2 regions of the Agrobacterium sp. 22-221-1 genome follow, and region 1 is predicted to be linked to the other one. Evidence: predicted binding sites of a transcription regulator. Region 1 holds the regulator's gene; the other holds the start of a gene.
The links. The regulator PhoB, encoded in region 1, activates phosphate uptake and scavenging genes when phosphate is short. The targets are predictions, from matches to a motif close to TGTCATNNANCTGTCAT.
Positions count from the first base shown of each region.

Region 2: phnC (phosphonate ABC transporter ATP-binding protein) is a predicted target of PhoB. The motif match lies at 4,455-4,471, and genes of this name have one in related genera.

Region 1 covers NZ_JBNWCL010000026.1:28,821-43,403, reverse strand. The annotation lists gene argF (ornithine carbamoyltransferase) at 134-1,051, opposite strand; gene ACQZ5N_RS24830 (acetylornithine transaminase) at 1,109-2,308, opposite strand; gene ACQZ5N_RS24825 (GcrA family cell cycle regulator) at 2,740-3,273, shown strand; gene phoB (phosphate regulon transcriptional regulator PhoB) at 3,655-4,338, opposite strand; gene phoU (phosphate signaling complex protein PhoU) at 4,369-5,094, opposite strand; gene pstB (phosphate ABC transporter ATP-binding protein PstB) at 5,191-6,006, opposite strand; gene pstA (phosphate ABC transporter permease PstA) at 6,021-7,343, opposite strand; gene pstC (phosphate ABC transporter permease subunit PstC) at 7,340-8,824, opposite strand; gene ACQZ5N_RS24795 (substrate-binding domain-containing protein) at 9,088-10,122, opposite strand; gene phoR (phosphate regulon sensor histidine kinase PhoR) at 10,318-11,589, opposite strand; gene ppk2 (polyphosphate kinase 2) at 11,823-12,704, shown strand; gene ACQZ5N_RS24780 (hypothetical protein) at 12,753-13,898, opposite strand; gene ACQZ5N_RS24775 (NAD(P)H-dependent flavin oxidoreductase) at 14,154-14,583, shown strand, end outside.
Region 2 covers NZ_JBNWCL010000007.1:202,194-216,776, forward strand. The annotation lists gene phnH (phosphonate C-P lyase system protein PhnH) at 1-50, shown strand, start outside; gene ACQZ5N_RS13305 (carbon-phosphorus lyase complex subunit PhnI) at 52-1,161, shown strand; gene ACQZ5N_RS13310 (alpha-D-ribose 1-methylphosphonate 5-phosphate C-P-lyase PhnJ) at 1,295-2,197, shown strand; gene phnK (phosphonate C-P lyase system protein PhnK) at 2,194-2,970, shown strand; gene phnL (phosphonate C-P lyase system protein PhnL) at 2,975-3,682, shown strand; gene ACQZ5N_RS13325 (transferase hexapeptide repeat family protein) at 3,679-4,296, shown strand; gene phnC (phosphonate ABC transporter ATP-binding protein) at 4,531-5,391, shown strand; gene phnD (phosphonate ABC transporter substrate-binding protein) at 5,477-6,382, shown strand; gene phnE (phosphonate ABC transporter, permease protein PhnE) at 6,455-7,441, shown strand; gene phnE (phosphonate ABC transporter, permease protein PhnE) at 7,441-8,790, shown strand; gene ACQZ5N_RS13350 (DUF1045 domain-containing protein) at 9,063-9,761, shown strand; gene ACQZ5N_RS13355 (alpha-D-ribose 1-methylphosphonate 5-triphosphate diphosphatase) at 9,758-10,894, shown strand; gene phnN (phosphonate metabolism protein/1,5-bisphosphokinase (PRPP-forming) PhnN) at 10,891-11,490, shown strand; gene ACQZ5N_RS13365 (AraC family transcriptional regulator) at 11,578-12,618, shown strand; gene ACQZ5N_RS13370 (helix-turn-helix domain-containing protein) at 13,083-13,328, shown strand; gene ACQZ5N_RS13375 (Ldh family oxidoreductase) at 13,540-14,529, opposite strand.

The DNA.
Region 1 (14,583 bases):
GGGAAAAACGTGCAAATCGTGATGATGGCCCGCCAGCAAAACCGACGAGCCTCTTCGAAGTCCCACAGATGGTAATCTATGCGGTCAAGTTCAAGCACCCGGCGTGACGCGTGTCAGGCCGGGCGATTGCTCATCAAATGACGCCCATGCACCAGGCGATGATGGACTTCTGCGCGTGGAGGCGGTTTTCCGCCTCGTCGAAGACGACGGATTGCGGACCGTCAATCACGGCATCCGTCACTTCCTCACCGCGATGCGCCGGCAGGCAATGCATGAACAGCGCGTCTTTTTCCGCCTTGGCCATCAGGGCTTCATTCACCTGATAGGGCTGGAAGATGTTGTGGCCGCGCGCCTTGTGTTCCTGGTTCATGGACACCCAGGTATCGGTGACGACGCAGTCCGCACCCGCAACGGCCTTGTCGGCGTCGTGGCACAGCATGATCTCGCCGCCATTGTTGCGCGCCCAGTTCAGGAACTTGTCATGCGGTTCGGAGCCCATCGGCACGGCCATCGTCATGCGGTAACCGAAACGGGCTGAGCCCTCCACGAAGGAATGCAGGACGTTATTGCCGTCGCCCGTCCAGGCAATGGTCTTGCCTTTGACCGGGCCGCGATGTTCCTCGAAGGTCATGATATCCGCCATGATCTGGCAGGGATGCGTGTCATCCGTCAGGGCGTTGATGACCGGCACGGTCGCGTGTTCAGCAAGCTCCAGCAGGCGCGAATGATCCGTCGTGCGGATCATGATGGCGTCGACATAACGTGACAGCACCTTGGCCGTATCGCCGATCGTTTCGGCACGGCCGAGCTGCATTTCCGTACCGGAGAGGAAAAGCGTCTCGCCACCGAGCTGGCGCATGCCGACATCGAAGGAGACGCGGGTACGGGTGGAGGGCTTTTCGAAGATCATAGCCAGCATCTTGCCGGCAAGCGGCTTTTCCGCCGTTCCGGCCTTGGTGGCGGCCTTGCGTGCGCGGGCATCGTCGAGAATTGCCCGCAGGTCCTGCGAGCTGACGGCCGACAGGTCCAGAAAATGTTTAGGTGAAGCCATTTCAAACTGTCCCATGCTCGCGAGCCTCGGGGAAGAGGCCCGCCCTTTATTGTTTCCTCAGGCGATTTTTGCCTGTTTCGCTGTCAGGGAAGCGGCGGCCGCTTCCACGCGTGACAGACCCTCGCGGGCCTCTTCCGCGGTGGTGACGAGCGGCGGCAGAAGACGGATGACGTTGTCGCCCGCCGGCACACCCAGCAGATGCTCGGCGCGCATGGCCTGCAACAGCTCGCCCGATGGAACCTTGGCCTTGATGCCGAGAAGCAGGCCTTCGCCACGAATTTCCTCGATAACGTCAGGATAACGATCCTTCAGCGAAGCAAGGCCCTGGCGGAAGACCAGCGCGACATCACGGACCTTTTCCAGAAAGCCCTCGGAGAGGACGACATCGAGCACGGCATTGCCAACAGCCATGGCCAGCGGGTTACCGCCATAGGTGGTGCCATGCACGCCCGCCGTCATGCCGGAAGCGGCATCCGCCGTCGCAAGGCAGGCACCGAGCGGGAAACCGCCGCCGATACCCTTGGCAACCGCCATGATATCCGGTGCAACGCCCGTCTGCTCATAGGCAAAGAGCTTGCCCGTACGGCCAACGCCGGTCTGGACCTCATCGAAAATCAGTAGCATGCCATGCTCATCGCAGAGCGACCGCAGCAGCTGCAGGAATTCCTTGGCTGGTGCGCGAATGCCGCCCTCACCCTGAATGGGCTCGATCAGAAGCGCGGCCGTCTCGGCCGTGATGGCGGCTTTCAGCGCATCGACGTCACCGAAGGGCACCTGGTCGAAACCTTCGACCTTGGGGCCGAAACCTTCGAGATATTTCTGCTGGCCGCCGGCGGCAATCGTCGCCAGCGTGCGGCCATGGAAGGCGCCTTCGAAAGTGACAATCCGGAATTTCTCCGGATGCCCCTTGGAATAATGATAACGGCGGGCGGTCTTGATCGCGCATTCCAGCGCTTCCGCCCCGGAATTGGTGAAGAAGACCTTGTCTGCGAATGTCGCTTCCGTCAGGCGCTTTGCAAGCTTTTCCTGGCCCGGTACTTCATAAAGGTTCGAGACGTGCCAGACCTTCTCGGCCTGGGTCTTGATCGCCTCCACGAGGTGCGGATGGGCGTGGCCCAGCGAGTTGACCGCGACGCCGGCCGCAAAATCCAGATATCGTTCGCCGTTTTCCGTGAACAGCCAGACGCCCTCGCCTCGCTCGAAGCGCAGGGGGGCTCTTGCAAACGTATCGAACAATGGCGCGGCGGCTTCGGCCATGGCTGTATCACTCCTTGCGCGGATGCGCTGTCAGACGGTTGTCAATAGGCTTCCGGGGTTATCCCTTGCCTGAAAATCAAAAATGCCGCCTCGCGGCGGCAGGGGCACTATTGTCACTTCGCCTGCCGATGTCAACAAAAGTCCGCGTTTCCCGGGCTTCTCAAGCCCTAGTAGGTGGCGGCAGACGAGGCCCAAGGTGTTGCCTTTCAGACTCAACTCGCCAGCAAGTTGGGGAAAACCGGAAAATCGATTCGAGATGATTCCCACGACTCTTGCCACGGAGTCTGCGTGGCACTAGGTTAATCGCTAATTACTAGACTGCATTGCGGCGGAACTAGTCACCAAAAATCAGGCAGAAACCACGCTCGCGGCACGCCCGCGAGGCGGAGAAGGATTCTGCCGACATTATACGCGACAAGCGGAGAAGCGGCATGAACTGGACAGACGAACGGGTCGAAAAACTCAAGAAATTGTGGTCCGAGGGGCTTAGCGCCAGCCAGATAGCAGCACAGCTGGGCGGTGTGAGCCGCAATGCCGTCATCGGCAAGGTCCATCGCCTCAACCTGCCGGGACGCGTGAAGGCCGGCGGCCCGGTTACGTCGGCGCGTTCCGCGCCCAAGCGCACCGCCGCCCCTGCCCCGCGCGCGACGAATTTCGCGACCCGCGTCAGCGCAGCACCTGCACGCGCCTTGAACCGTTCGAGCGCGGCGACGGCGCTGCACGAGGAGATCGATATCGAGACTGCCGAAGTTCTCGATTACGTTCCCTCCAAAAATGTCGTTACACCGATTTCCCGCCGCCTGACGCTGACGGAACTGACGGAGCGCACCTGCAAGTGGCCGGTCGGCGATCCGCTGAAGGATGATTTCCATTTCTGCGGTTGTGAAGCACTGGAATCTTCGCCCTATTGCAAGTTCCATGCAAAGCTTGCCTACCAGCCGGTAAGCGAGCGTCGCAAGGCTTGAGTGTTGCGGCACGCATTCGACACTCAAAAACTACGGGCCTTCGGGCCCGTTTTTTTATGGCAAAACGCAAGGTGGTTCCGGAATAGAGCGCACGCTGTCTAAGAGGCGCTCCCAATCCCTGTTCTCGCGCATTCTCCGGATGTAAAACCGCGATGCGCCCTTGCGGCAAATGTTCTGAATTTGTCGGCGACGTGCCGCGCCCTTCCTCCTGTCAGGTTTCACCGCGCAATCCGGCTTTCAGCAGACCGTCTGTCACCTTCAAAAGAACAAGGATACGCGTTTGCGGAAGGTTCAAAATCGAAAGGCCCGACACCGTTCCGGTCTCGGGCCTTCTGATTTTTGGGGAATTTATCCCAGGTGAAACCATCGGTTTCGGTTTTCTCAGGCTTCCATTGAATATCCGGCGCCGCGCACGGTGCGGATGACATCCTGCATATGCGAAAAATTGAGCGCCTTGCGCAGGCGTCCGACATGCACGTCGACGGTGCGCTCATCCACATAGATATCGTGACCCCAGACGCCATCCAGCAATTGTGAGCGGGAAAACACCCGGCCGGGAGAGGTCATCAGGAATTCCAGCAGGCGGAATTCCGTCGGGCCGAGGCGCACTTCGCGGCTCTTGCGGTGAACGCGATGGGTCTCGCGATCCAGTTCGATATCCCCGCATTTCAGCACCGAAGACAGAACCTCGGGGCGGGCCCGGCGCAGCATCGCCTTGACGCGGGCCATGAGTTCCGGCGTCGAGAACGGCTTGACGACATAATCGTCGGCGCCGGTGGCAAGACCGCGAACCCTTTCGCTTTCCTCGCCGCGCGCCGTCAGCATGATGATGGGCAGGCGCTCGGTTTCCGGCCGCATCCTGAGCCGACGGCACAGTTCGATACCGGAAACGCCGGGAAGCATCCAATCCAGGATAAGAAGGTCCGGAATACGCTCCTGCAGCCTGATTTCTGCCTCGTCTCCACGGGGTATCGTGTCGACGTCATATCCCTCAGCCTCGAGATTGTAACGAAGCAGGACGCTCAGCGCTTCCTCGTCTTCCACAACTGCAATCTTGGGCACCATATACTAACTCCGCAAGCCGCTGCCTGTCTGTTACTCGGTCACCGAACCGAGGGTGTTGGAACTGTCGTCCTTCGGACGCTCGCCTTCCGGCTGGCTGCCGGTGGTCATGTAATAGATCGTCTCGGCGATATTGGTGGCGTGGTCGCCGATACGCTCGATGTTCTTGGCGCAGAACAGAAGATGCGTGCAGGTGGTGATATTGCGCGGATCTTCCATCATGTAGGTCAAAAGCTCACGGAAGAGCGACGTGTACATGGCGTCGATTTCCTCGTCGCGCTCGCGAATGGCATTGGCCTTCTCGGCGGAACGCGTGGAATAGACGTCCAGCACTTCCTTGAGCTGTACCAGCGCCAGTTCCGACAGGTGCTCGATGCCGCGGGCGAGCTTGCGCGGCACGCCGGTGCCGGCAACCGCGATGACGCGCTTGGCGGTGTTCTTGCCAAGGTCGCCGACGCGCTCAAGGTCAGCGGCGATACGCAGGGTGCCGATGATCTCGCGAAGGTCGGCCGCCATCGGCTGGCGTTTGGCGATGGTTACGATGGCCTTGTCGCCGATCTCGCGCTCGGCGTGGTCGAGGATCGCATCGTCGGAAATGACCTTCTGGGCAAGCGCGGCATCGGAATTGACGAGCGCACGCACGGCGTCGGCGCACATCTGCTCCGCAAGACCGCCCATTTCGGCGATGCGGCGAGTCAGAAACTTCAATTCATCGTCATAAACGGAAACGATGTGCGAATGGGTCGTTGTCTGTGTCATGGTCTAGTCCTCCGGCTTGGCCTGCATGCGCGTACCCGGAAGCGGGCACGGCAGAAGCACCAGTCTTGTTCGGTTTCGATAAAGCGTCGGCCGGGATCAGCCGAAGCGGCCCATGATGTAATCCTGCGTGCGCTGGTCGTCCGGATTGGTGAACATCTTGTCGGTTTCGTTTTCCTCGACAAGATGACCAAGATGGAACATGGCCGTGCGCTGGGAAACACGCGCCGCCTGCTGCATGGAGTGCGTGACGATGACGATGGTGTAATTGGTGCGCAGCTCGTGGATCAATTCTTCGACCTTTGCGGTCGCAATCGGGTCGAGAGCCGAGCAGGGCTCGTCCATCAGGATCACTTCCGGGCTGACGGCAACCGCGCGTGCGATGCACAGACGCTGCTGCTGACCGCCGGAAAGACCGGTGCCGGATTCGTGCAGACGATCCTTAACCTCGTTCCAGAGACCCGCCTTCTGCAGGCTCTGCTCGACGATCTGGTCCATATCCGCCTTGTTGCGGCCGAGACCGTGGATGCGCGGACCGTAGGAAATGTTTTCGTAGATCGACTTCGGGAAGGGGTTCGGCTTCTGGAACACCATGCCGACGCGGGCGCGCAATTCCACGACGTCAATCGCCTGATCGTAAATATCGTCGGTGTCGAGCGTGATCTTGCCGGTGACCCGGCAACCGTCGATCGTGTCGTTCATACGGTTCAGGGTACGCAGGAAGGTGGATTTGCCGCAGCCGGACGGGCCGATAAGCGCGGTCACCGTATTTTCCCGAACGTTGAGGTTCACGTCGTAAAGCGCGCGCTTTTCGCCGTAATAAACCGAAACGTCCTTGCCGATCATCTTGTATGAGACTTCATTCATTTTCTTGTCCAGCGCCTTCTCAACTGCTGCTTCCGACAACATGTTCATTGCTCAAGCTCCCTCTACCAGCGCCGTTCGAAGCGGCGACGCAACAGGATTGCGCCAACATTCATGACGATGAGGAACAGAAGCAGGATGATGATAGCGCCGGATGTCCTTTCGACAAAGGCGCGCTCGGCTTCGTTCGCCCACATGTAAATCTGCACCGGCAGGGCCGTGGACGGATCCATCGGCGTTGTCGGGTAATTCGCAACGAATGCCACCATGCCGATCAAGAGCAGCGGCGCCGTTTCGCCCAGCGCGTGGGCGAGACCGATGATGGTGCCGGTCAGAATGCCGGGCATGGCGAGCGGCAGCACATGGTGGAAGATCGTCTGCATCTTGGAAGCGCCGAGACCGAGGGCTGCGGCGCGGATAGACGGCGGCACGGCTTTCAGGGCGGCGCGCGTCGCGATGATGATTGTCGGCAGGGTCATCAGCGTCAGGACGAGGCCGCCGACCAGCGAGGCCGAGCGCGGAAAGCCCATGAAGTTGATGAAGACCGAGAGGCCGAGCAGACCGTAGACAATCGAAGGAACGGCCGCGAGATTGTTGATATTCACCTCGATAAGATCCGTCAGACGGTTCTTCGGGGCGAATTCCTCGAGATAGATGGAGGCCGCGACGCCGATCGGCAATGACAGCACGAGCACGATCAGCATCATGTAGAAGGAGCCGATCAGCGCCACACCCACACCCGCCGCTTCCGGACGGCTCGACGCGCCGTTGACGAAGATGCCGGTATTGAAATGTTTGCCGAGCTGGCCGCTTTCGGCGAGCTGGTTCATCCAGCCGAGCTGCTGGTTCGAGATGCGGCGATTGGCTTCATCCGCCGTCAGATCGACTTGGCCCTTGAAGGCGCTGTCGACATCGCCCGACGCCAGCAGCGTGACGGTACGCGTGGTGCCGATGACGGCGGGATCGGCAACGACGATGTCGCGAAGCTGCGTGCGCACGCTGTCGGAAATCAGGAGGTTGACGGCGCGAAGGCCGGCGCGGTCAGTCGGCGCAACGCCAAGGACCTTGGCGACCGCATCGCGGGCGATGACGGGATAATTGGCCGTCATCAGCTTTGTGGGATTGGTGGCGCGCTCATTTTTCGGATCGATGATCTGTTCGGAGAATTCGACCGGAACGGTGATCATCGTCTGCTGGAAGGCGGTGTAACCCTTGGAAACCACCGAGAAAAGCAGCAGGAAGAGGAAGATGAGGCCGAAAGAAATCGCTGCCATGCCGTAGGCACGGAAGCGGCGTTCGGCGGCATAGCGGCGCTTGATGCCGATATCACGGCGCGTGGCCTTGTTGACGGCGCTCGCGCCGGCTGCGGGAGAGACGATGTCGGTCATTCATATTGCTCCCGGTATTTGCGCACGATGTAAAGCGCGTAGATATTCAGGCAAAGCGTGATGGCGAAAAGCGTGATGCCGAGCGCAAAGGCAACCAGCGTCTGCGGCGAGGTGAATTCAAGGTCGCCGGTGAGCTGGCTGACGATCTTGACCGTCACCGTGGTCATGGGGTCGAAGGGATTGAGCTGCAGACGGGCAGCAACACCGGCCGCAAGAACCACGATCATGGTTTCGCCGATGGCGCGCGAAGCCGTCATCAGCACGGCGCCGACGATACCGGGAAGAGCGGCCGGAATAATGACCCTCTTGATCGTCTCGGAACGCGTGGCACCAAGGCCGAGCGAACCGTCACGCAGCGAGCGCGGCACGGCGGTGATGATGTCATCCGACAGCGACGACACATAGGGGATCAGCATGATGCCCATGACGAAGCCGGCGGTGATGACGCTCTGCGCCTGGATGAAGTTGGCGTAGTTGCCCGTCGCCAGACCGTTGATCTGCGTGGAAATGTCTCTGAGGAAAGGACCGACCGTCGTGAGCGCGAAGAAGCCGTAGACGATGGTGGGAATGCCGGCGAGCACTTCAAGCAGCGGCTTTGCCATGGAGCGGAAGCGCGGCGAGGCATATTCCGCCATGTAGATCGCCGAGAAGAGACCGACCGGAACCGCAACCAGCATCGCGACCAGGCCGATATAAAGCGTGCCGGCGAGCAGCGGGATCAGGCCGAACTGGCCGGAGGAGTCGGTGGCGCCTGCCGCCGCAAAACGCGGATCCCAGACCGTTCCGAAGAAGAACTGGTGCGCCGGAACCATGGTGAAAAACTGGATCGCCTCGGTCAGCATCGAAAGGACGATGCCGATGGTCGTGAGGATGGCGATGGACGAGGCGACGAGCAGGGCCGCGAGAATGACTTTCTCGACCTGGTTGCGCGCCCGGAAACGCGGCGCGATCGCGCGCAGCGCATAGGCGCCGCCGCCGAGCGCGGCCAGCAGCACGACGGCGATCATCGCGATACGGCTGGTCGAGGTCATGCTGTTGAGCGTGTGGGCGGCATCGACCATGAACCGCTCGGGATCGCCGGCGATTGCAACACCCTTCGATGCCAGAAGCGGCCGGACTGCAGCCGTGTCCGCCTCAACCTGCGCGGTTTCCTCCGGCGTCAGCCGCTGGAGGCCACGGGCGATGGAGGTCACCATACCGTAGGTCAGGCTCTGCTGTGCTTCGGATTGCGCCCGGACATCCTCGGGGAAACTACCGCGCACGGCCGAGGTGACGAGCAATGGGCTGACAATGAGCCAGGCACAGAGAATGAACGCCGCGGGCAGCACCGCCCAGACGACCGCGTAGGAACCGTGATAACCGGCACGGGAATGCATGCTGGAGGGGCGACCGCCAGACAGGGCGACGGCACGGCGGCTGCCGAGCAGATAGCTGCCGATGCCGATGAGCGCCAGTATCAGCAAAAGGATCGATGTGTTCATTAGAGTTCCCTCGGCGTGCCTCAAGAGCACGGTGCGATATCGGGCAAATCAAAAAGTCATCAAAACGAGACCGCTGGACCATCCCATGATGCCTGCCGCCTGACTGTATCATAGTCTGGCAAGCGTCAAGGTTGATACATCCTATCCATCTGTAATCCATCGACAATCATGTGGATGGCGATGGTTAGGAACTGTCAACCGCGGACGACGGCCCAAGCGAAGCCGAATGAGGGGCACGGCAAAGCCGCACCCCTCTTTCTTCATTACATCGTGGAGCCGGCCGAGAACTTCGAGCGGATTTCTTCGCGCTCTGCGTCCGGAGCAGCAACCAGGCCATAGTTGGCGAGCGGGGAATCCGGACCGATCATCTCGTCGGAAACGAAGAACTCGACATATTCCTTAAGGCCCGGGATAACGCCCAGGTGAGCCTTCTTCACGTAGAAGAACAGCGGGCGAGAAACCGGGTACTTGCCGCTGGCAACGGTTTCGGTGGACGGAACGACGCCCGAAACGGTCGCGACCTTCAGACGGTCAGCGTTGTTTTCATAGAAAGCGAGGCCGAAAACGCCGAGGCCGGTCTTGTTGGCGTCGATACGGGCGAGCGTTTCGGTGTAATCGCCGTCGATGTCGACTGCAGCGCCGTCCTTGCGGACTGCAACGCACTTGGCAGCAGCCTGCTTGGCGTCGGTGACGATCTTCTTGATGGCGTCGGTGGCGCCGGCTTCCTTGCAGCCGTCAGCCATGATCTTCTCTTCGAAGACTTCGCGCGTGCCGTGCTTGGAGCCCGGGATGTAAGCGGCGATAGCGACGTCCGGCAGTTCCTTGTTGATTTCCGACCACTTCTTGTAGGGGTTAGCAACGAGCTTGCCGTCCTTCACGATTTCAGCGGCGAGAGCGAGGTAAAGATCCTTCGGCTCGAGCTTGATGTCCTTGTTGGACGAGTCCATCGCGAAGACGATACCGTCGTAGCCGATCTTCACTTCCTGAACGTCGGCAACGCCAGCAGCCTTACAGGCGGCCAGTTCGTCGCTCTTGATCTTGCGCGAAGCGTTTGCAATGTCGATGGTGCCTTCGCCGACGCCAGAGCAGAACGCCTTCAGACCGCCACCCGTGCCGCCGGACTCAACAACCGGAGCCTTGAAGTTCGGGAAGGTTTCGGCAAAGGTCTCGGCAACGATCTTGGCGTAGGGCAGAACCGTGGAGGAACCGGCAACCTGGATCTGGTCGCGAGCAGCGGCGGCGCCAGCGAAGGCGACAGAAGCCACCAGAGCTGCTGCGGAAAATTTAACGATGTTCATTTGTCTCTCCCGTCGTGGGCTTTGTTGTGGACGCAGCCGATAGCGACACTCGCTCTTAGCTTGCGCTCGGCGACCTTTTCTTAACCACCGTAGCCCCATCCTTTTATGTCACTTTGACGAAAGATTTGTGACAATCTAAATTGTTGATTTTATTTATAAATATCCACGACATTAAAAGCAGATGCATATTTTATGTCAGAATCTCACAGTGAAGTCCGTGCCGCTGCCCAATTCCGATTTAATGATGAGGCGGGCGCGGTGGCGGGTGAGGATGTGCTTGACGATGGCAAGCCCGAGACCCGTGCCCTTTTTCGAGCGGCTGTCGGCGACGCTGACACGATAAAAACGCTCCGTCAGGCGCGGCACATGTTCGGCGGGAATGCCCGGCCCCTTGTCGATGACGCTCACCTCCACCGGCTTGCCGGGTTCGGCCCGCAGCCAGACATCCACGACCTTGCCTTCCTGGCCGTATTTGCAAGCATTTTCAACGAGGTTCTGGAACACCTGCACCAGCTCGTCGCGGTCCCCCTGCACCTCTGCCGGCCGGTCGGGCAGATGCAGCGTGATGGTCACATCCAGCTCGTCGGCAAGCGGCAGCAGGGTATCGCGCACATGGCCGATGACAGGAACGAGATCGACCTTCTGGTCGGGCGCGATGTTGGCCCGCAATTCCAGCCGCGACAGGGACATGAGATCGTCCACCAGCCTGCTCATCCGGGTTGCCTGATCCAGCATGATGGCAAGGAAACGTTCCTGCGCCTTCGGGTCGTTGCGCGCCGGCCCCTGCATGGTTTCGATGAAACCGCGGAGCGAAGCGAGCGGCGTGCGCAATTCATGGCTGGCATTGGCGACGAAGTCGCTGCGCATCCGGTCGATGCGGCGAAGCTCCGAGACGTCGCGGAACGACAGGATATAGAATGGCGGACCTGCCCCCTCTCCCATATCCGCACGGGCGATGCGGACGATGAAGACCCGTTCGGAAGGGAAGCGCTCCGAATGTTCGACCTGGTTGGGCTGGCCGGTGGCGATGGTTTCGCGAATGACATCCAAAAGGCCGGGAGAGCGCAACCGGGCGGAAATATGCGCTCCGGCGGGCAACTGGCCGAAGGCGCGCTCGGCCGCGCCGTTCTGAAACAGCACGCTGGCGTTCCTGTCGAGAATGAAAACGGGGGTATCCAGAACCGCGAGGCCCGCCCTTACGCCGGAAATGACGCTTTCGCCGGGTACTTCTTGCTCATCTGCCTCCGCAACCGGGCTCCCGTCCTTTGCTGAAGCCGCCGCCGGCCCCTCCCGAGCGGCGAGGATGGCAATGACGGCGCAAAACCACAGGGCGGCGGGCATATAGGGCGTGTTGAGCTCCGCAACGGCCACGATGGCGAGCATGCTGACGATGAGAACGGGCAACCAGTTTCGGCCGAGCTTCCTTCCCAAACGCCTTAATCCACCATCGCCTTCCATGACTGCCATTTCAGCCTGCTCTTTCCACTTTCATCTGACAGCGCATCGAAATCTCATAGGCCAGCTTCATGACAGAGATTCATCATCGCGCATTTTCCACAACGTATATGCGCAAAATCGACGCCGCAATCGCTGCCGCCGCCGCACCCCGGTCAAGCGGTCCTGTTTCACTTGAATTCTGGCAATGGATGTGAACTCATTGGCGTCGAGTTGCCTTTACACAACAACAGCCGGAGGAAACCATGGGCGAAGAAACGAAGAAGCGGACGGTCGAGATCACCATAAGCGGCAAACTGCGCAGCTTCGACATCGACGATCCGGTTCTTCCTGACTGGGTTGAGGAAAAGAAGCTTTCCGCCGGCGATTTTCCCTACGACAAGAAGATGAAGCGGGAGGACTACGACAGCGCCCTCGAAGCGTTGCAGGTGGAGCTGGTCAAGGTGCAGTTCTGGCTGCAGGCCACCGGAAAAAGGGTCATGGCGGTTTTCGAGGGCCGCGATGCGGCGGGCAAGGGCGGCGCGATCTTCGCGACCCGCGCCTATCTCAACCCCCGCTATGCCCGCGTGGTGGCGCTGACCAAACCGACGGAAACCGAACGCGGCCAATGGTATTTCCAGCGCTATATCTCGCATTTTCCGACCGCCGGCGAATTCGTTCTCTTCGACCGCTCCTGGTATAACCGCGCAGGCGTAGAGCCGGTCATGGGTTTCTGCACGCCGGAGGAACACAAGCGTTTCCTCAAGGAGACGCCGCGCCTGGAAAAGATGCTGGTCCATGAGGACGTTCATCTGTTCAAATTCTGGCTCGACATCGGCCGCGAAACGCAGATCGAACGCTTCCATGACCGCCGCCACAGCCCGCTGAAATGCTGGAAGCTTTCGGATATGGACATAGCCGCGCTGACGAAATGGGACGACTACACGCAAAAACGCGACGAAATGTTGGAAAAGACCCACACCGACGCCGCCCCCTGGACGGTGGTGCGCGCCAACGACAAGCGCCGCGCGCGGGTAAACCTCATCCGCCACATTCTTCTTGCGCTCGACTATGAGGGCAAGGACAAAAAGGCAATCGGCGAAATCGACGACAAGATTCTGGGATCTGGGCCGGATTTTCTCAAATAGGACCGGAAGACGCTGACAGGCGCCTCCACTCGAGACGCCTGTTTTCCCTTACTGGCCCGGCAGAATGCGCACGGAATAAAGATTGACCGGGCGGCCGCTGCCATCGATGTCGCTGTTGATGAAGATCCTGCCCGGCGCATTGGGGGCGAGAGATCGCTCGAATGTCGTGTTCAGCAGCATGTCCGCGCGCTCGGCCGTGGCGGTGAAGCGGTGGCGGGAGCAATCGCCCAATGTCGCGAAATCGCAGGCGACGGACACCTGGGTCTGCCGGTCGCTGGAGGATTGCAGCGTGATCGAAATGGTCGAGGACTTGCCCGCCATATCCCGCATCACCTCCACCGGAACCTCGACGCTGACGGCGCCATCCTGCGAGACACTCCTCGAGGTCACCTTTATCGCCTTGCCGGCGGGTGTGGCGATGTTTTCGACATTGGCGCGCGGGCCGGCCGAAACACCGGAACTGCCACGCTCCGCATTGAAGACTTCCACCCAGTCATCGGAAAAACCACGGCCGGCGGAAAGGCTCGGCGCGGGCTCCGTCCCGTTGAAATCCTCCGCCTGCACCTGCGCAGGCGGATTGGGCACGCTGGTATCGCGCTGCTCCGGCGACAGCAGGAGGCCGGAGGAATAGACCCACCAGGCGCCGAAACCGATAAAGGCCAGAAGCGTCACGTAGATGAAAAGCCGGGCGAAAAGCCCGCGGCGCTTGCGGCGGCCAACCGCGCCTTCCGGCCGGAAGGCAAGTGAGGAGTCGCCCGCGCGGGAGCCTCTCTTCGGCTGCTTGCCATTGCGCTGCCCCGCACTCAGCGGCTCCGGAGCAGCGGCAGCGCCCGGCCGCACATCGCGCGTTTCGCCACGCAGCTCCGGCTCAACACCCATATCGCCGTGGTGGGGCGGCTGCGAAACGGGATCGACGGAGTGATCGTCCTGCGCCGGACTTTCCGGTGCGGGCGGGCGCAATTGCTGCTCCACCCTGTCCAGAAGCCGGTTGCGCTCTTCATTCTCGATCTGGTGGATCAGCCCTTCAAGCCGCTGGCGCTGCTGGGAGACAACCTGCGGATCGTCTATGCCCTGCTTGCGCAGGCCCGCTTCCAGTGCCTGGCGGGAGGATTGGTAAATCCGTGCACGAACTTCGGCGTTCGATCTGTCCGATTTTTCCAGAGCATTTCTGATTGCCGTTTCCAGTCCGCTCACGACCGATCCTTGTTCTATTGCGCTTTGCAAAAAATATGCGGCGCTGCGCCATGGGTTCACGATTCGGTAACGGCTATACCGCCCCTCCGCAAGCATCGTTTGTGATAAAGACCGGATTGCCTTGGGGAAAATCAATTCATTGTGGCGCTACGAACGCAGATTCGAGAGGCGAATGCCACGCTGTTTTCGCTTTCAATCTGCTGCTGAACGCGATATTGACTTACGTGCGCGTAAACGTAATTCGTGGGAGGAGACATGCTACCGTCCGTGCTGAAAGACAATCTGCGTCTTCCGGTCATAGCATCACCGCTATTCATCATTTCACATCCGCAGCTGACGCTAGCGCAGTGCAAGGCCGGCGTCATCGGCGCTTTCCCGGCGCTCAATGCAAGGCCCGAAAGCCAGCTCGACGAGTGGCTGGCAATGATCACCGAGGAGCTTGACGCTCACAACCGGGCCAATCCCGAGCGCCCGGCGGCGCCCTTCGCGGTCAACCAGATCGTGCACATGTCCAACCGGCGGCTGGAGCACGATCTCGGCCTTTGCGTGAAATACAAGGTGCCGGTGGTGATTTCTTCGCTTGGCGCGGTGCCGGAGGTCAATGCGGCCGTGCATTCCTATGGCGGCATCGTGCTGCATGACGTCATCAACGACCGCCATGCCCGCTCCGCCATTCGCAAGGGCG
Region 2 (14,583 bases), on a different contig from region 1:
GATTTGTCTGCCTGCCGCGCACGACGCGCATCCAACCCGTGGAGGCATAAGATGTATGTTGCTGTCAAAGGCGGGGAAACCGCCATTGCCAACGCCCACCGGCTTCTTGCCGACAAGCGGCGCGGAGACCGTGACCTGCCCGCGATGACAGTGTCGCAGATCGTTTCGCAGCTTTCGCTCGCCGTCGACCGGGTTATGGCGGAAGCGTCTCTTTACGATCAATCGCTTGCAGCCCTTGCGGTCAAGCAGGCCCGCGGCGACATGATCGAGGCCATCTTTCTGCTGCGCGCCTACCGCACGACGCTGCCGCGTTTCGGTTATTCGGTTCCGGTCGATACCGCTGAGATGACGGTGCACAGGCGCGTTTCCGCGACCTACAAGGATTTGCCGGGCGGGCAATTGCTGGGGCCGACCTTCGATTACACCCACCGCCTGCTTGACCCCTCTCTTCTCGAGGACGAGACCGTCGAAACCGCTGCCCGGCGTGAAGGCGAGCCGGAATATGTCATGCGCGTCTCCGACATTCTGGCGCAAGAAGGACTGATCGAGACCGACGGCGATATGCCTGATGATCATATTGCCGGCGATCTGACACGGGAGCCGATGGAGTTTCCAATGCCGCGTGACCTGCGCCTGCAATCGCTGGCGCGGGGTGATGAGGGCTTCCTTCTGGCACTCGCTTATTCAACGCAGCGCGGTTATGGCCGCACGCACCCCTTTGTCGGTGAAATACGCATCGGTGAAGTGGAGATTGAACTGGACGTACCGGAACTTGGCTTTGCCGTCTCGCTTGGCGACATACAGGTCACTGAATGCCAGATGGTCAACCAGTTCAAGGGTTCGGCAAAAGCGCCGCCGCAATTCACCCGTGGCTACGGTCTGGTGTTCGGCCAGAGCGAGCGCAAGGCCATGGCCATGTCGCTGGTCGACCGGGCGCTGCGGGCAGGCGAATTCGGCGAGGACGTCGTGGCCCCCGCGCAGGACGAGGAATTCGTCATTTCACACGCCGACAACGTTCAGGCGACGGGTTTCGTCGAGCATCTGAAACTGCCGCACTACGTGGATTTTCAGGCCGAGCTCGGTCTGGTCAGGAAAATGCGCACCGATTTCGAGGCGATCAACGCCGATGGCGCGGAGTGGATGGGCGATGCGGCCGAATAGCTCAGCGGCTGTGCTGCTCGCCAAACCAGTAAGCGCAAAAGACGGTCGATGCTGCAAACACAGCAAAGAACACGGCTGCAAGAATTCCAATCTCCATGAGCTTGTACTCCTTTTTTCACAAGGCTAACGCGCAATGCTTGAAGAAGTTTCATTTGACGACGGGCTGGCTGCCTACAACTTCGCCTATCTGGACGAACAGACCAAGCGAATGATCCGCCGGGCGATCCTGAAAGCCATCGCCATTCCCGGTTATCAGGTTCCCTTCGCTTCCCGCGAAATGCCCATGCCCTATGGCTGGGGCACCGGCGGCGTGCAGGTAACCGCCTCCATTCTCGGCCCAGACGATGTGCTGAAGGTTATCGACCAGGGCGCGGACGACACGACCAATGCGGTTTCCATCCGTGCCTTTTTCCAGAAGGTCGCGAATGTTGCCGTCACCACCCGCACGAAGGATGCGACCATCATCCAGACGCGGCATCGCATTCCCGAAGAGGAACTGCATTCGGGTCAGGTCCTCGTCTATCAGGTTCCCATTCCCGAGCCTCTGCGCTTCCTCGAGCCGCGCGAGACCGAAACGCGTGTCATGCACGCGCTGGAGGAATACGGCCTGATGCACGTCAAGCTTTACGAGGATATCGCCCGCAACGGACGCATCTCCACCACCTATGCCTATCCGGTGAAGGTGGCCGGGCGTTATGTGATGGATCCGTCGCCTACCCCGAAATTCGACAATCCGAAAATGCATCTCTCGGACGCCCTGCAGCTCTTCGGTGCAGGACGCGAAAAGCGCATCTATGCCGTGCCGCCCTATACCGACGTCGTCAGCCTCGATTTCGAGGACCATCCCTTCGAAATCCAGCGCTTCGACAAGCCCTGCGCGCTGTGCGGTGCGGAGAATGTCTATCTGGATGAGGTGGTGCTTGATGATAAGGGCGGGCGGATGTTCGTCTGCTCCGATACCGACCATTGCGAGGACCGCCGCGCCCATGGCCACAAGGGCCACCTGCTGGCGGATGTGAAGGAGGCCGCAGAATGAGCGATGCACCGCTTCTGAAAGTCAGGGACGTTTCCAAATATTATGGCGACCGCGCCGGCTGCCGCAATGTCTCTTTCGAGCTTTATCCCGGCGAGGTGCTTGCCATCGTCGGCGAATCCGGTTCCGGCAAGACCACGCTTCTCAACTGCATTTCCACCCGGCTGATGCCGACGGCGGGCAGCGTGGAATATCGCATGCGCGACGGTTCGATGCGTGACCTCTATCATATGGGCGAGGCCGAACGGCGTTTCCTGATGCGCACCGACTGGGGTTTCGTGCACCAGAACCCAGCGGACGGGCTGCGCATGGCGGTTTCGGCCGGCGCCAATGTCGGCGAGCGGCTGATGGCCGTCGGCAATCGGCATTACGGCAATATCAGGCAATCGGCCAGCGAATGGTTGGAGCGGGTGGAAATCGGCACCGACCGCATCGACGACCAGCCGCGCGCCTTTTCCGGCGGCATGCGCCAGCGCCTGCAGATCGCCCGAAACCTCGTCACCTCGCCGCGCCTCGTCTTCATGGACGAACCGACCGGCGGGCTCGATGTTTCCGTGCAGGCGCGCCTGCTCGATCTGGTCCGCGGTCTCGTCAACGATCTCGGTCTTGCTGTCGTCGTCGTCACTCATGATCTGGCCGTCGCACGGCTGCTTTCCCACCGTATGATGGTGATGAAGGGCGGCGACGTCATCGAGCACGGCCTGACCGACCGGGTGCTGGACGACCCGCGCGAGCCCTATACGCAATTGCTTGTTTCCTCTATTCTGCAGGTTTGACGCCATGCCGACGCCTCTTATCGTTTCGGAAGTCTTCAAAAGCTTCACCATGCATCTTCGCGACGGTATCGAATTGCCTGTTGTGCGCGATGTCAATTTCTCCGTTTGCGGCGGCGAATGTGTCGTGCTCGGCGGCCCGTCCGGCATCGGCAAAAGCTCGATCCTGAAAATGCTCTATGGCAACTACGCCATCGACAGCGGGCAGATTCTCGTTCGTCATGAGGGCCAGGTCGTCGATATCGGCAATGCCTCGCCGCGCACGATCCTCGATATCCGTCACCGCACCATCGGTTATGTCAGCCAGTTCCTGCGCACCGTGCCGCGCGTCGCTGCCATAGATGTCGTTGCCGAACCGCTTCTGGCGCGCAAGGTTGCCGCCGATGAAGCCCGCGAACACGCAGCCATGCTGCTTTCGAAGCTCAACCTGCCACGGGAACTATGGTCACTCCCTCCGGCGACATTTTCGGGCGGCGAGCAGCAGCGCGTGAATATCGCCCGCGGCTTCATCACCGACCATGCGATCCTGCTTCTGGACGAGCCGACGGCCTCGCTGGACGCCCTCAACCGGCGTGTCGTCGTCGATATGATCGTCGAGAAAAAACAGAAGGGCACGGCACTGCTCGGCATTTTCCACGACGAGGAGGTGCGGGAAGCCGTGGCCGACCGCATTCTGGACGTCTCACAGTTTTCCCCCAGAAAGGCAGCGGCATGAGCGTCAAGGTCGGTCTGGAGCCCGCCATCCATGAGACCGCCCGCGTCAGCAACTCCTCGATCGGCCGTTATACCGAAATTTCGGAACGCTGCCGCATAGAGGAAGTCGAGATGGGCGACTACTCCTATGTCATGCAGGATGGTGCAATCTGGTGCGCCACCATCGGCAAATTCGTCAACATCGCCGCCTCCGTCCGCATCAACGCCACCAATCACCCGATGCAGCGAGCGACGCTGCATCACTTCACCTATCGTGCCCACAACTATTGGGACGATGCGGAGGATGAGACGAACTTCTTTGCCGCCCGCCGCGCCAAGCGCGTGGTCATCGGCCACGATGTGTGGATCGGCCATGGTGCGACGATCCTGCCCGGTGTCACGGTCGGAAACGGCGCGGTGATCGGGGCGGGCGCAGTCGTCTCAAAAGACGTCGCGCCCTATACCATCGTTGGCGGCGTGCCCGCCCGGCTGATCCGGGAGCGCTTCCCGGCGGAACTGGGCCGGCAAATGGATAATCTGAAATGGTGGGACTGGGACCACGCGGCATTGCGCGTCGCTCTCGACGATTTCCGTAGTCTGGACGCCGAGGACTTCGTCGCGAAATATGGCGGATGAAATCTCCCTCTGCCGAACACCTGCAAATCCCGGGGCACCCCCGGGATTTTTGTTTATGCGACCAAAAAAGATACGCGGACTTGAACGATCCAAGATTCCTCCCGAAAGCTTTGTCGGCGAACAGGCGGATGCGAGATCCGTGAAATCTGTAATATTTTATTCATCAAACTGACATCCACACTTCACGCACCGCTGTTACGCCGAACCCCGTCAAAAAGAAGATTGGACGGGGAAATGAGCTTTCACCTGAAGCAAGTCACGCGCCGCTTTGGCAACCACACCGCGGTCGATTCCGTGAATGTCGAAATTCCGCAGGGCCAGATGGTTGGCGTTATCGGACGCTCGGGTGCTGGAAAATCGACGCTGCTGCGCATGATCAACCGCCTCGTCGATCCGTCCTCGGGTTCCATCCATTTCAATGACACGGAAGTTTCGGTGCTGAAGGGCGCGGCGCTTCGCAGCTGGCAGCGCGACTGCGCCATGATCTTCCAGCAGTTCAATCTGGTGCCGCGCCTCGATGTGCTCACCAATGTCATGCTCGGTCGCCTCAATCACCGCTCGACGGCGCTCAGCCTGTTCAACATCTTCACCAATGACGAGCGCCTGATGGCCATCGCCGCCCTGGAAAGGCTTGGCATCGAACATGTGGCCATGCAGGCTGCCGGCACGCTTTCCGGCGGTCAGCAGCAGCGTGTCGCCATCGCCCGCGCCCTGATGCAGTCTCCGAAGATGGTTCTGGCCGATGAGCCGATCGCTTCCCTCGACCCGCTGAACGCCAAGATCGTGATGGACGCGCTGCGCGACATCAACGAACGCGAAGGCATTACGGTTATTACCAACCTGCATACGCTGGATACGGCACGCAATTATTGCGAACGCATCATCGGCATGTCTCAGGGCCGCGTCGTCTTCGACGGAACCCCTACTGAGCTGACGGCTGCGGCCGTCACGGAGATCTACGGAACCGATTCTCAAGGGTCCGGCATCGACGAGACCATGACCTCGACCAGCATCAATATTCCCGGCGCGCAGCTTCCTGCGCGTCCGGTGCACCAATCTGCCGGCCCCGAACCGCTCGCTCTCGCCGGGCTCTGAGGAACCGCTCAGCATCGTTTGCGCCCGCGTCAAGGGCCGATACTTCACAACAAACTCCGGCTCGCCGGGAAACAGGAGAAAGTCCATGTTGAAGAAAGTCCTTCTTTCGGCAGTCGCGCTTGGCGTTCTGGCCGGTTCCGCCATGGCTCAGGACGTCAAGGTTCTGCGCATCGGTCTCGACGGCTCTGAAAACGAAGCCGACCAGATCCGCAACACCAAGTGCGTTGCCGATGGCCTGAAGGCCGCGACCGGCGTTGCCGAAGTTCAGGTTTTCCCGTCGCCGGACTATAACGGCGTCATCCAGGGTCTTCTCGGCGGCACCATCGACATCGCTTCCATGGGCGCGTCCTCCTACGCCAAGATCGCTCTGGCCGACCCCAAGGCTGTCGACCCGATCCTGACCTATACGGGTTCTGACGGTTCCAGCGGTTATTACACCATCATGGTTGCCCGCAAGGACAGCGGCATCAAGAAGCTGGCCGACGCCAAGGGCAAGAAGATCGGCTTCGCCGACCCGGATTCCACCTCCGGCTTCCTCGTTCCGAACGTGGCGATCCCGAAGGAAACCGGCACGCCGATCAAGGAATATTTCTCTGAAACCGGCTTCGGCGGCGGCCATGAGAACCTCGTTCTCGCCGTTCTCGACAAGAAGTTCGACGTTGGCACCACCTTCGGTTCGGGCGTCGGCAAGTGGGAAGAAGGCTACTCGGGCGGCAACCTTCACCAGATGGTCAAGAAGGGCAACCTCGACATGGACGATATCGTCGAAGTCTGGAAGTCGCCGCTGATCCCGAACGGCCCGCTGATGGTCACCAACAAGCTCGGCGACAGCATGAAGCAGAAGGTTGAAGACTACTTCATGGAACTGCCCAAGAAGGACCTCGCCTGCTTCCAGGCCTACACGCAGGGCAAGAACACCGCCTACATCAAGGTCGATCCGTCCTTCTACCAGACGATCATCGACGCCCGTAAGTCCGTTATCGGCGGCTGATCCTGACTGAATGTTCTGAAAGCGGCGGTGCCCTATGGCATCGCCGCTTTTTGCCAATAAAGGAAAAGCGGCATGGCGACCACACTGCAACAGGGTACCCTCACGCCCGAGGGATTGAGCGCATCGTCCCGAACGGTCATGCGTCATTATCAACAGCAGCTTGCGACGCGGCGGATCTATACCGTCATTTCGCTCGTGGTCTTTCTAGTCATTCTCGCGGCATCGCTGAATTTTGCCAACGAAGCAAATTCAGGCAAGTTCTTCGAGCGCCTGCCATATTTCTTCGATTTTCTGAAAACGTTTGTGCCGGATAGCCCGCTTGAAATCTTCCGTGCGATGTTCGATCTGCCGTCGCCCTATGACAATGGCTCGATGAAGTACAATTACGTCGCGGATCGCGTCTATGTCACCGACAGCTTTTACATCCCGCATTTCATTTACCAGCTGATCATCACCCTTAACATCGCATTGGTCTCGACGATCATCGGCACAAGCTTTGCCTTCGTGCTCTGCTTCTTCGCCTCTACCAACCTTGTCGGCGCCGGCCTCGTGCGCTGGGTGGTGCGCCGGGTGATGGAAGTGCTGCGCGCTTTTCCGGAAATCGTCGTCGCCGGGCTACTCACCGCCATCCTGTCGATCGGTCCGATAGCGGCGATCATCGCGATTTCGGTCCACACGATCGGCGCTCTGGGCAAGCTGTTCTTCGAAGTGGTGGAAAATGCCGACATGAAGCCCGATGAAGGCCTGCGCGCCGCGGGCGCCAACTGGCTGGAGCGGGTGCGATTCGCCATCGTGCCGCAGGTTCTGCCCAATTTCGTGTCCTATGCGCTGCTGCGCGCCGAAATCAACGTGCGCGCCTCCACCATCATCGGTGCTGTGGGCGGCGGCGGCATCGGCGAGGTCTTCCGGCTTTCGATCGGTAACGATCATGCGTCGAAGACCTATGCCATCATCATCCTTCTGCTGATCACCATCATCGCCGTCGACCAGTTTTCCAGCTGGCTGCGTCGCAGGCTGATCGGCCATCAATCCTTCGAATTCGGACGGGGAGCGGCCTGATGTCGACCAGCTTCATTCTCAACACCGCCGACCGCGAGAGATTGACGGCCGCGCATCCGCAAGTGTTCAACCGCAGTTTCATGCAGCGATATGGTCTGCTCGTCGGCCTTCTCACTGTCACCGTTTATCTCATCGGCTGCTTTTTCTTCTTCAATGTCGGTCCGGCCTTCATGCAGGGCCGATGGGATCGTGCCTCGAGCTATATTCAGGACTGGTATTCCTGGCGCGCCCAGCCGCGCCTGCGTTTCGAAGACGGCAAGGTGGAGCCGCAATGGTCCAGCCGCGGGCAATATCCGGTTGATACAAAGATCGACTGGCTGCAGCCCCTGCCGGGCGGTGGCTACAGCGTCGTTTATGCGGGCCTGGAAAACCGCCTCGACGTGACCCCGACCCGGGTGGATGTCTATGTCGACGGCAAGAATTATCCCGTCATCATCAATGGAGAACAGGCCCGGGCATCCGAGGATGTGCCGCAGGAAATCCAGCAGGACGGCAACAAGGTTCTCGTGCATTTTGGTTTTGCCGGTCAGGCAGAAATCCGCACCAGTCAGGTCTATGTCCAGCGTCGGTTCCTCGGATGGGCGAATTTCCTGTTCGACACCAAATCGGAATTCTGGGGCAAGGGCTACGATGAACTCGCCGCTCTCGCGCTGTGGGGAGAAAGGCTCGATCCCGAGCGCTCCAATATCGGCCACATGGTGGATGATTTCCTCGACAACAGCGTCTGGCAACATGCCGATATTCTTTCCAAGCTGATGCAGACGCTGGTCATGGCCTTTGTGGGCACGCTGTTCGGCACGCTCGTCGCCCTGCCGCTCGCCTTCATCGCCGCGCGCAACATCACCGCCAACAGGGCCGCAAACTGGGGCATGAAGCGGCTATTCGACTTCCTGCGTTCCATCGACATGCTGATCTGGGCGCTGTTCTTCACCCGCAGCTTCGGGCCCGGACCGATCCCCGGCATTGCCGCGATCTTCTTCACCGATACCGGAGCGCTCGGCAAGGTCTATGCCGAGGCTCTGGAAAATGTCGACGACAAGCAGCGCGAGGGTGTCAAATCGGTCGGCGCTTCCCCGATTGCGGTCAACCGCTTCGGTGTGCTGCCGCAGGTCCTGCCGGTCTTCATTTCGCAGTCACTCTATTTCTGGGAAAGCAACACCCGCTCCGCCACCATCATCGGCGCGGTGGGCGCTGGCGGCATCGGCCTGAAACTGCTGGAAGCGATGGGCACCAATGCCGACTGGGACAAGGTCGCCTATATGGTCCTGCTTATTCTCTTCGTCGTTTTCCTATTCGACCACATCTCCAATTCGCTGCGTTCACGCCTGATCGGCAAAACACAACACTAGGTCTGAAGGGATGGAATGACTAACCTCGTAACGATGTTCGTCATCTCCGCCAGGCACCCGCGCAGTCCCGATTTATGCCGGCCGTATCCCGTCATCATGTCCGACTGTGTCTTCAGCACATTCGGAAGGGTTACCGCATTTCCAATGCGCTTTTTTCCCTCGGCATCATCATTCTGTCACGGAAACCAATTACCTCGCACTCCTGACCTTGCGGGAAGCCGGCGAGTCACGCCAAATAGCTTCTCATCCCTGGTCTCCCATGACACTGAAGAGTGCTTGCCGTGCGCTATGCCATCTATTTTTCTCCGGCTAAAGATCACCCGTTGACTGAGGCGGCGTCACGCTGGCTGGGCCGCGACGCATTTTCCGGCACGCTGCATGACGACCACGACGACTATGCCGACATGACGGAGGAGCCCCGCCGTTACGGTTTCCACGCGACCCTGAAGGCTCCTTTCGAACTTGCCGAAAAATATAGCGAGGCGGAGCTGCTCGCGGCTTTCGAAGATTTCGCGGCCAGCCAGTCCACCTTCGAAATTCCGCGTGTCGTCGTCAGTGCGCTCGGGCCTTTTTTCGCACTGGTCCCGGACCGCACCTATCAGCCGCTGCAGGATTTTGCCGCCGAGATCGTCGATCATTTCGACCGGTTTCGCGCGCCGCTGTCCGAGACCGATATTGCCCGTCGGCGGCCACAGATGCTGACGGAGAGCCAGCGGCAGAATCTGTCTCTCTGGGGTTATCCGCATGTCATGGATGATTTCCGTTTTCATATGACGCTGACCGGCCGCATCGACGAGAGCGAGCAGCCCGCCATGCACAAGGTGCTTTCGGCGCGGTTTTCCGAATTCACCGATCGACCCCTCAGCATTTCCGGCCTCGCCTTGTTCATTGAAGAAACGCGCGGCGCGCCCTTTACCGTTCATAGCTGGCACCCCCTTGGCCAGCCACCAAAGAAAGATGCGAACCCATGACCGAGCACGCCCTTTCCAATGCCCGTATCGTTCTGGAAGACGATATTATTCTGGGCTCCGTCCTGATCCGTGACGGCAAGATCGCCGATATCAGCGAAGGTGCTTCCAAAACCGGCGAAGACCTCGAAGGTGATTATTTGATCCCGGGTCTGGTGGAACTGCATACCGACCATCTTGAGCAGCATTATTCGCCGCGCCCCGGCGTGATCTGGGACAAGATCGCCGCCATTCAGGCCCATGACGCCCAGGTGGCCGCCTCCGGCATCACCACCGTATTCGACTGCCTCCGGCTCGGCTCGGATGAGGACGGCGGCTTCAAGAAGGGTGAAATGCGCGAAATGGCTGACGCCATCGAGGCCGCGGCGGATCAGAACCGCCTTCGTTCGGATCACCTGCTGCATCTGCGCTGTGAAGTCGCCTCCTCGGATGTGCTGGAACATTTCGGAGACTTCGAAACCGATCCGCGCGTGCGGCTGATTTCACTGATGGACCACTCCCCGGGGCAGCGCCAGTTCCAGTCGATGGATCAATATATCTTCTACTACCAGAAGAAGCGTGGGCTGAGCGACGAGGCTTTCGCCGAGTTCGTGCGGCGTCGGCAGGCGGCGTCGGCGGAATATTCCGCCAAGCACCGCGATTATCTGGCCGCCCGCTGCGCCGAGCGCGGCATTACGGTCGCAAGCCATGACGACGCCACCGAAGCGCATGTCGGCGAGGCTATCGGCCACGGCGTGAAACTGGCGGAATTCCCCACCAGCGTCGAAGCCGCAAAAGCCTCGCACAGCGCCGGCATGAGCGTGCTGATGGGTGCGCCGAACATCGTTCGCGGCAAGTCCCACTCCGGCAACATCGCCGCCCGCGACCTCGCCGAGATCGGCGTGCTGGATGTTCTTTCTTCCGACTATGTGCCCTTCAGCCTGCTCTTCGCGCCATTCCTGCTCGCCGATCAGGTAGAAGCCATCAGCCTGCCGGAAGCACTGCGCATGGTCACCGCCACACCGGCTCGCACCGTCGGCCTTCTCGATCGCGGTCGTATCGCGACGGGATTGCGGGCCGATCTGGTCCGGGTTCACCGCGAGGATGGTGTGCCGGTCGCCCGTTCCGTCTGGCGTCAGGGCAAGCGCGTGGCATGACCGACGATGGGCAGGATAGCCGGCGCGCGGCATCGCCCGGCACGATGATCGTGATTGTCGGCCCGAGCGGGGCCGGCAAGGACACGCTGATGGACTATGCCGCAGCGCGATTGTGCGGACGGCCGGGCTTTCACTTCACCCGTCGCGTCATCACCCGCAGCGGCGATGCGGGGGGTGAAAACCACGATGCCGTTTCGATGCACGAGTTCAACCGGCTGGAAGATGAGGGCGCCTTCGCGGTGTCCTGGCAGGCGCATGGGCTGAAATATGGCATCCCGGCCGCTGTCTATCGTCACCTCAATGCGGGAGATGTGGTCATCGCCAACGGTTCGCGTTCCGCCCTGCCGCATTTCAGCACCGCCTTTTCCCGTCTTAAGGTCGTGAACATCGTTGCGCGACCGGATGTGCTGGCAAGGCGGCTGGAGCAGCGCGGGCGGGAAAGCCGGGACGATATTCTCCGGCGGCTGGAACGCAGCTCGTTGACGGTCGCTGGAGATTTCGACGTGACGACCGTCGATAATAGCGGCGCTATCGAAGATGCCGGCCAAGCCATCATGCAGGTGCTGGAGCAAAGCGCAGACACCGACCGCACTTAAAATCCCGGAGCCGGGCTGCTCGACAAACGCCCTCTCAAGGCTTACCATCAGGCGACAATTTCCAAACATGGTACGCCAAGGCGAGGGATGCCCGAGAAGAGGGTCAGTGACGAGATAAGTGTGGTGGCCGGTCTGGCTGCCGGCGTCAGCAATTATGCCCGGTCACGGGGCATCGATATCGCGCCGATCTGCAAGGCTCTGGACATTGATCCAGCCATATTCAGCAGCCTGACGGAACGTATCAGCCTCGATAGATTTTCCCGCCTGCTCGAAACCTGCGCACTGATTTCCGGCGACGACGCCTTCGGTTTGCAATGCGCCTCCACCTTTCCAGCGGGTGCATCCGGCGCGTTCGGATATGGGCTGATCAGCGCACCGACGGTAAGGGCGTTCCTGCGTTTTCTTCAGGACCATGTCTATTACGCGACCAACAACAGCAATTTCACCATGGTAACGGATGCCACGCAGGTAACCCTGTCATGGTCCTTCGCGCCGGTTATCGCCAAACGCGATCAGTATGTGGATTTGTCGCTCGCCGTCCTGGTACAACGTCTCCGCGATATTCTCGGAGATCGTATCAACCAGATCGAGATCGGTCTGGAGCGGCCGAAACCGAATAATATTCAGCTATTTAAGGAAAGAATGACCAGGCGCGTCAGCTTTTCTCAGCCCATCCACACCATGCGTCTTCCGGTATCGCTTCTCGATGTGGTCAATCCGAATGCGGATGAACGGCTGTTCGAGCTGATGAACCTGCAATGCCGCATGTTGCGACCGGAAACATCGGCGGACGCGACCCATTTCATTGACCAGGTGAAGCGGTACATGCAGATGCGGCTCTCGGATGCCGAGCTTTCGCTCGGCGAGATCGCTCCCTATTTCAACCTGTCGGAGCGGAGTTTTCAACGGCGGCTCGCAGAGCTCGGCACCAATCTCAACGAGATAAAGGACGCCATTCGCAAAAATGCCGGTTTCAAACTCCTCGTGGAAAGCGATCTTCCGGTATCCGACATCAGTTACAGGCTTGGCTATTCGACACCCGGTGCGTTTTCGCGTTCCGTCTCCCGCTGGTTCGGGGCAACACCGACCGACATTCGCAAGAAACACGCGCATCATTCCGCCGGATGATACATGTTGACGGCATCAATATTTCGGAATGACGCATTAAATTTGAGAAATATGTCAGCACTCATCGCGTTGTGTGCCGAAACATAACAATAAAACGAAAAACTTGGCGCGCGATGTTATTCTATCGGTGCGGCACATCGCCTATTAGAGCGCCGCATATCCTTCGGGTGTGACGAAAACATTCCAGAGCTTTGAAGCTGCATTTCACGCTAGGCCGATTGTGGTCTCTGGCGATATCGATGTTGCAGTTCCTTTCAATGCACAGAATAGAGCGTCCGCGCCGGGATCGGCTGGCTGCGAAAGCGGCCCTTTATTGCATAATTACCGATGCCCGATGAAACCTATTGGCGAAATTAGCGTTTCTGTTCGCGTATAGACAGAGCGGTAGACGAGCTGGTTTCGGGGAATGAATCATTGACTGATCGTGCCCCGGGAAGGCCAATCTCTTTTAAGGCTGAAAGAAAATGTCTTCAAATACGCCGCATGAACATCGCCAGACGCGTGAAATCATCCTTTCGGAGCGTGAGCGGCATTATCTGGGGCTGGTCGCGCGGGGCAAGCATCCGTCCCACATCGCCTTGATAACCGGCGCGGACGAAGCGGACGTGAAGGACACTCTTGAAAGGGTGCGCCACAGGCTGGGCGCCACCAATCTGCTGAATGCCGTCAGCATCGCCCTGCTGCGCGGCCTGATCGAGCAGGACGCATAATCGCCACCTGATCATCCAAGCTTACGCGAAACGTCCCCTCCCGTAAGCTGAAAACCGAATGAGCGGCTTTCTGCGTCAAAATCCTTCCATATCAATGGCGGGATGGCGGACCAAAGCGGGCTGGACATGATGTCCGGCCCTATAGACGCAAAGCAGCCATTTACGGTTTGCCCGGCGGGTCATATTCGACCCGCCGGGTTTTATTGTCGCATCAAAGCGACTGAATTTCGGCCAGAATATCGCTTTCGATCACGATGCCGCTTTCCAGCGCCTGTTTGCGAATCCCCTGGCTGCGGCGGCCGGGCAGACGCACATTTTCCTGCTTTTCTATCTCGCCGGCGATGAGCCCCAGCCGCTCGGTAAAGGCCGTACCGCCTGACGATACGGGGTCTATGGCGATGATCGTGTGGCCGAGAGATGGCGGCGCTCCCTTATCGTCGAGAAGGGAAGAAGCCTCGAATGCGAAGTTTCCGCCTGTCACCGCAGCGGCCATGATCTCCACCATCAATGCCAGCGCAGCGCCCTTGGCCTCGCCTGCGGGCACCATGGTTCCCTCTATGGCCTCTTCGGGATCGGTCGTCGGTCGGCCGTTTCGGTCGAGCGCCCAATCGCCGGGGATGGTTTCACCCTTCTGGCGGGCCGCCATGATCTTTCCGCGCGCGACCTTGGAGAGCGCGAGATCGATGACCAGCGGATCGGCGCCGCTGACGGGGGTGGCAAAGGCGATCGGATTGGTTCCATAAAGCGGTTTGCTGCCGCCCCAGGGCGCCATGGATGCCGGGGCGTTGGCGAACATGAGCGCGACAAAACCCATTTCGGCGAGGCGTTCGACGGTCAGCGCCATGACACCCGCATGATGAGAGCGGTGGATCGCGGCAAGCGCAATGCCCTGCTGCCGGACCATGTCCGGCAATTCCTCAAGGGCGCAATCGATCGCCGGATAGGCATAGCCGTGATTGGCGTCGACCGAGAGCACACCCGGCTTCACGCGGGTCGCCACCGGACGCGCCTTGCCATCGACTTTACCAACACGCGCCTGCCGGACATAAACGGGGATACGGCGAAAACCGTGACCGCCTTGGCCGGCCGCCTCGGAGGCGACGAGCGCCTTTGCCACCGAACGGGCGTTTTGCGGCAGAACGCCGTTGCGCTCAAAGATAGAGGATACGAGATCCTCCGCCTCTGCGATTGAGAATTTCATGATTTTCGTGATTCCTGTTGGCTTGCATGCGATGGGACGGACTGGTCCTACTTT